One region of the Brevibacillus sp. FW301-21C12A genome, then DNA from elsewhere that is predicted to be linked to it. Evidence: riboswitches for the same ligand, from Rfam matches in the RefSeq annotation. Region 1 holds a riboswitch; each other region holds the start of a gene.
The links. Region 1 has a riboswitch for cobalamin ahead of cobO (cob(I)yrinic acid a,c-diamide adenosyltransferase). Riboswitches for the same ligand answer to the same signal wherever they lie in the genome.

Region 1 (2,198 bases):
CGCATTTTCGCAATCGCGTCAGGCTGGGCGATCGCGTATCCGAGACGCAAGCCGGGGATCGCGTACATTTTCGTCATCGACCGCAGCAAAATGACGCGGGGAAAGCGCTCCAGCCGACTTGCCAGCGTAAACTGGCGGCTTTCTTCCACAAAATCGAGAAACGCCTCGTCCACGACCAGCCACGTATCGGTCTGGGCCGTCCAGTCCGCCATCTGCAACAGCTCCTGTGGCTCATACAAGATGCCAGTCGGATTGTTCGGCGAGCCGACAAACACCAGATCAGCCTGTTCGAACAGACGGTACAGCTCGGCGCTGTCGGCCTTGTAGCCGTTCTCTTCTTTTCCGTAGCAGCCGATGACGGTTGCGCCAAACTGCTCGGAAAGCTCTGCATATTCCGAAAAGCAAGGATAAATCACGCCGACTGTTTGCGGCTGCAGCCCGAGAATCGCGAGCGCCATCGCTTCTGCCGCTCCGTTCGCAGGCAAAAGCCATTCCTTTGGCAACTGCAACCGCTGCGCCAACGCCCGGCGAAACTGGCGATGCCCAGGGTCCGGGTAACGCAGCACGGCAGACAGCGAGGCCAAAAGCATCTCGCGCACGCTGTCCGGCATGCCCAGCGGGTTAATATTGGCACTGAAATCAAGGAATTGGCCCGGCTCCATCCCAAAGCGGTCCGCTGCCGTCAGCAAATCTCCGCCGTGGCCGTACGCTTCCAGTACGTTCATCAAAACTCTACCCCCAGCACCGCTGGTATTCCTTCATCGTAGTAATGCTTGATCTGCTTCATCTCTGTCACGAGATCGGCCATGTCGATGATTTCCTGCTTGGCGCTCCGCCCCGTCACGACCAGATGCACATGGCTCGGCCTGTTTTGAATCGCTTCCAAAACGTCCGCGAGCGGCAGCACGTCCGCAATCGGAAAACGGTCGATCGCCAGCGCATTGTTCAGCTCGTCGAGAATGACGACATCGTACTCGCCCGAAGCGAGCTTTTCCCGGGCGAACGCCCACGCTTCCTGCAGCGCCGCGCGATGCTCCTCCGGCGTCTTCGTCCAGGTGAAGCCTACGCCTTTTTGCACGATTTCGATGCCCAGCTTGTCGAAGATGATTTTCTCTCCGTACGTGCGCTCCGGCGACTTGATGAACTGGATCATGATGACCTTTTTGCCTCGTCCAGTCGCGCGCACAGCCAGCCCCACCGCGGCTGTTGTCTTTCCTTTGCCGTCTCCGGTGTAGACCAAAAACAGGCCCCGCTTGTTGCTCAAGTACGCCCACCCCCAAAATAAACTGTAGGCCCCGTTGCCCATCCCTAATAATTTTCGGAGGCACAGCGCTCCAAAAATGCAGTTTAGGCTCCGTTGCCTATTTCAAATGTTTTCCATAGCCTCGTTATTTACCTGACTGAAAAAGTGAAGAGTTTGCCGATTTGCTTCCTGTTTCGCTTTCCGCGTACAAAAAAACGCCTTGTTTCCCCAAACCTCCAAGGAAAACAAAGCGCGGATAGCCGACTGCAACAATCCTCACCTCATCCTTTGACCCGAAGGAAATCAGTGGACATCAAAACAGGCAGGTCTCCTGGCTCAAGGATCTTCGCTCTTCTTCCTCCTTCCCGCACGCTGGCGTGCAGTGGATGGCGCCGTTGCCAAGAAGAAGAGCTCCTCTTTTACAGTGGCGGGACCGCGTTGGCTTTTCACCAAACTTCCCTTTTAACCTCGCATTCGCAAACTATCGCTTGCGAAAAACAAGGACCTGTTTTTCTACCATATTCAAATGTCGTTCGTTTCTATGACAAGCACTTGCTTTAATAATAGCAAATGCTACCGGGGATTCAAGCAAAAGCTGCGGATAGGAACATACTGGGCATTGATCTTTGTTTTGTGAACTAATTATTTGTACACAAATCTTTTGTGTGCGTGTTATCTTATTCTTACATCGATTTCCAATAAAATATTTGGAGGTACATATGGATCGGATTGAGGATTGCTATGGGTTTCTTCTCGGGAAGGCGTATCAAAAAATCTGGCAAATGGAAAAGGCCAAATTATCGCCGTACGGGATTACTCCCGTGCAGTTTGTTCTATTACATGCGCTATGGGAAAAAGATGGCCAAAAAGGTGTGGAATTGGGTAGTCGGCTTCGCTTGGATGGAGCAACCATCACGGGGGTGCTCGATCGACTGCAAAATATGGGGCTCATCGA
Region 2 (2,198 bases), on a different contig from region 1:
TCGTCGTACATCTCGTCGAGATCCAGATCATCCAGATGGGCGCCGTACTCCTTGTAGACGGAGTAAGGAGCGAACACTGTCAACGGCTTGTTTTCCTCTGCCAGCTTGTAAAACACATTCGGCACGATCAGGCCGATCGACAGCGTCTTGATCCGCGACTTTTCATCGGCATTGATCTTTTTGCAATCGAGAAACTCGTTGATATCCCAGCCGAAGATGTTGTAGTAGGCTGCCCCGGAGCCTTTGCGCTGCCCCATCTGATCGGCGTAGGAAAACGCGTCCTCCAGCAGCTTGAGTACAGGCATGACGCCCTTGGCTGCGCCCTCGACGCCTTTGATCGGCTCTCCGCGCCCGCGCAGCTTGGACAGGTTGACGGCCACGCCGCCGCCGATTTTCGAAAGCTGCATGCAAGTGCCGAGAACGTAGTTGATCGAGTTCAAGGAGTCGTCCATTTCCAGCAGGAAGCAGGAGACCATTTCGCCGCGGCGGCTTTTCCCCGCATTGAGGAACGTCGGCGTCGCCGGCTGGAGTCGCTGGTCCATCATCGACACGGTCAGCCGCTTCGCCAGTTCGAAGTCTCCGCGCCCGAGCGAGAGCGCCACAATCGCCACCCGATCCGGGTACTGCTCCAGATACATCGATTTGTCGTCTGTTTTCAGGGCGTAGTCTTTGTAAAACTTGGAGATAGCCATGTACGAAGCGAATTGAAAACCAGCGTCATGCGCCAGGCGGAACACTTCATCGACCTGTTCAACCGTGTAGCTTTCATACACATTTTCATAAAAGTCATTTTCGATCAAATAGTCCATGCGCTCTTTCACGCTGTTGAAGGTCATCGTCTTCGCCTGTACTTCTTCCATGAAGACCGCGACTGCCTCTCTGTCCTTTTCCAGTTGGTAAAATCCGTCGCTTCCTCGCTGCATCAGTTGGTTGTTCAATTCAATGTGTCGCAATTGCTGCCACCCCACTCGTAAATTGTTCCACGTCACGGCCGGTACCGGACAGTTCGAATTTGGAAATGACCGGAACGCCATATTGGCTGGCGATCGTGTCTGCGCTTTTGGCAAAGCTGGCTCCCCAGTTGCGGTTGCCGCTGGCTGACACGCCGCGCAAATAGACATGATTCCGCTTCAGAAAACGGTCCACCTTCTCCGGCACCTGGCCAAAGCCTGTCGTGTACGTGACCAGAATGAACGGCTCGTCGATCACCATCTCCGGATCAATCTCCACGTGCGGCAGATCGAGCTTGCTGACGAATCGTCTCACGTTTCCTGTTTTCGAATCAAAAGCGATTAACATGTCCCTCATCCTTTACTGCTGTTCTATACTTTTTTAGCCAAAGTAAAAGCGCATCCGACGCCAAAATGTCGAATGCGCATGATGATCCCCATCGTATCCATCCGCCGAAAAACGAATGGAGCGCTCGAACACTTCCCTATCTCCCGTAGGTTACACAGTGCTGACGGTCAGGCAGGTCTCCTGGCTCGGGGTCATCGCTCCATTCGTGCCTTCCCGATCAGCTGAATCAGTGGCGCAAAAACCAAATGGAACTCTCTCATCACAGTGGCGGGACCGCGTCGGAATTTCACCGACTTCCCTATTAAGTCTACCAAATATAGCGTGGCAAACACCTGTCCGCATCAATATGTAGTTGGTAAAACTTACTTTACCTCAATATATCGTAGGAGTCAAGCTCGGCATGCTCTATTTTGGCGACTGATAATCTCTCTCATTTCTCTATTGCCAATCTCTGGTTTGCGTCCATATAATAGGTTTCATGCACAAAAAAGGTAACGCCACCGGCCGATTGGAGAGTGACCCCTGATGGAAAGCACGGTTTATGAAGCAGTAGCCATTCCGCGTTCGCAAACGAGAAAAATGACATACAACGACCGCACGTTCCACATCTTCGTCAGCATCCCCGACGTGGCTTTGCCGCCGTCCAGCTTCCCGGTCATTTACTTGCTGGATGCCAACTCGGTGTTTGGCACCATGACCGAAGCGATTCGCCTGCAATGCCGGGTTCCGGAAAGAACGGGCGTCGATCCGGCCATCGTCGTCGGCATCGGCTACCCGACAGAAGCGCCGTTCCACCCATCGCGCTACTACGACTTCACCCATGTCGTTCCCGCATCCGAGCTGCCCGCTCATCCGCGCGGCGGCGAATGGCCGGAAATGGGCGGGGCAGAAGGCTTCCT
Region 3 (2,198 bases), on a different contig from region 1:
CAGAGTGGCGGCGCTGGTTCGCGACGATTTGCCCAAGCTGGAGAGCGCGATTTCGCAGGCGGCAGACAAGCTGAGAGAGGTAGAGGCGAACAACAACTTCGCCGATCTCGCCAAGCTTTTGCGCGGGGATATTCAAAAAGAGAGCGAATTTCTCGCCAGCCCGGTGCAGATCAAGGAAAACCGCAAATACCCGATCCCGAACTACGGCTCGGCGATGTCTCCTTTTTACGGCGTCCTGTCGCTATGGGTCGGGGCCACGCTGCTGATTTCCCTGCTCAAGCCGGATGCGGAAAATCCGGATGGCCGCTACAAGCCGTACCAGCTTTATTTGGGGCGTTTGGGCACGTTTGTGACGATCGGTCTGCTTCAGGCATTGTGCATTACGCTTGGAGACATTTACATTCTGGAAGCTTATGTTGCGGATAAAGTTCCGTTTGTGCTTTTCGCGATGCTCGTCAGCATGGTATTCGTCACGATCACGTACACGCTGCTGTCCGTATTCGGCAACGTGGGCAAAGGCATCGCGATCATTTTCATGGTGTTCCAGTTTTCCAGCTCGGGCGGGACGTTCCCGATCAGCATGACCGCTCCCTTTTTCCAGGCATTGAATCCGTTCATGCCGTTCACCTACGCGATCAGCTTGCTGCGGGAGGGCGTAGGCGGGGTGCTGTGGGAGACGGCGACCCGGGACATTCTCTTTCTGTTCGGCTTCATCGGAATCAGCCTGTTCATCGCGCTCGCCCTGAAGCGTCCGTTGAGCGGCCTGATTCAAAAATCGATGGAGAATGCCAAGAAGACAAAAATTATCGGGTAAGCCATCAGTAACCAGCCAATCATCGTTATTGGCTGGTTTTTTCGTGTGCGTTCAATCGGGTTACCCAATTTTTAGGAAAGAATCCAATTGTTAATTTTCTGAATCGGTGGTATATTCGAGACAAACTAAATACGTGTACAAACAGGTGCAGATAAATTCACCATCTTTTATCTGCTTAAAAGGGAAGTTCGGTTAGAATCCGACGCTGTCCCGCAACTGTAATTGGGAGCGATTCGAAGATGCCACTGTTTTCGCCAGCCGAAAATGGGAAGGTTCGAAAAGCGATGAACATAAGCCAGGAGACCTGCCTGTTTGAGCACAACATCAATACCTACGAGGATAGGGGGTGTTAAGTGCGAAATGGATAGGCGTGTTTTTGATTTGGACAATCAGCATGCTTATTTGAGTATTCATTCGCCTCTTAACAACTTCTGCGGAAGTTGTTTTTTTGTGCGGATTTTCAGGAGGGTACGTGACGGATGAGCGATTTTTTGTTTGGAACGGTTGAGTATTTTACCAACGATTTTCAGGCGTGCATTATGAACAACTTGACGATAGAGAACCCGAGCGTTATCAAGGCGCATTACTCGAAATTAAAAGACGAGGTCATCAGGCGATCAGACAGTCCAGCGGATCAAGAAAAGCTTTTGCAAAATCTCGACAAGGCTTATCAACGTCTAAAGATCAACCTATTTGGGGCGGAGGATGAGGAACATGGGAGTTGAAGAAAAGTTTTTTCCAGGTCTGGAAGGGGTAGTGGCTGCGGAAACGAGCATTTCCTTTCTGGATACGAAGCAAGGAGAAATCGTCATCAAAGGGTACGACTTGATCGAGCTGTCCAAAGCGTACCGTTACCTGGATATCGTCCATCTTTTGCTGGAGGAAGCGCTGCCGAACGAGGAACAAAAGCGGGCGGTAGAAGAGAAGCTGAAGAGCGAGTACGACATCCCGAGAGAAGTGTTCGACATGCTCAAGCTGCTGCCGGAAAAAACGCATCCGATGGACGGCTTGCGGACGGGGCTGTCGGCGCTGGCCGGCTATGACAGTCACCTCGACAACTGCTCGCCGCAAGCCAACAAGGAGCGGGCCTACAAGCTGCTCGGCAAAGTGCCGAACATCGTCGCCAACAGCTACCGCGTGATTCAAAAAGCCGAGCTGGTGGCACCGTTGCCGGAGCTGTCGTACAGCGCCAATTTTCTCTACATGATTACGGGCAAAATCCCGTCTGCCTTCGAAGAGGCCATCTTCGACCGATCCCTGGTTTTGTACAGCGAGCACGAAATGCCCAATTCGACCTTTACGGCGCGGGTGATCGCCTCCACTTTGTCGGATTTGTACGGGGCATTGACCGGAGCGGTCGCTTCGCTGAAAGGAAACTTGCACG

Region 2: it holds a riboswitch for cobalamin, as region 1 does, so the genes downstream of both, nrdI (class Ib ribonucleoside-diphosphate reductase assembly flavoprotein NrdI) here and cobO (cob(I)yrinic acid a,c-diamide adenosyltransferase) in region 1, are expected to answer to the same signal.
Region 3: it holds a riboswitch for cobalamin, as region 1 does, so the genes downstream of both, AC3WQH_RS13780 (hypothetical protein) here and cobO (cob(I)yrinic acid a,c-diamide adenosyltransferase) in region 1, are expected to answer to the same signal.

The regions. Positions count from the first base shown of each region.
Region 1 covers NZ_JBYTBG010000010.1:133,639-135,836, forward strand. Annotated here, with positions in the region: gene cobD (threonine-phosphate decarboxylase CobD) at 1-725, opposite strand, end outside; gene cobO (cob(I)yrinic acid a,c-diamide adenosyltransferase) at 725-1,264, opposite strand; cobalamin riboswitch at 1,548-1,767, opposite strand; gene AC3WQH_RS09340 (MarR family winged helix-turn-helix transcriptional regulator) at 1,963-2,198, shown strand, end outside.
Region 2 covers NZ_JBYTBG010000051.1:14,930-17,127, reverse strand. Annotated here, with positions in the region: gene nrdE (class 1b ribonucleoside-diphosphate reductase subunit alpha) at 1-953, opposite strand, end outside; gene nrdI (class Ib ribonucleoside-diphosphate reductase assembly flavoprotein NrdI) at 940-1,299, opposite strand; cobalamin riboswitch at 1,453-1,650, opposite strand; gene AC3WQH_RS22310 (alpha/beta hydrolase) at 1,825-2,198, shown strand, end outside.
Region 3 covers NZ_JBYTBG010000019.1:47,942-50,139, reverse strand. Annotated here, with positions in the region: gene AC3WQH_RS13785 (YhgE/Pip family protein) at 1-814, shown strand, start outside; cobalamin riboswitch at 941-1,140, shown strand; gene AC3WQH_RS13780 (hypothetical protein) at 1,294-1,539, shown strand; gene mmgD (citrate synthase) at 1,529-2,198, shown strand, end outside.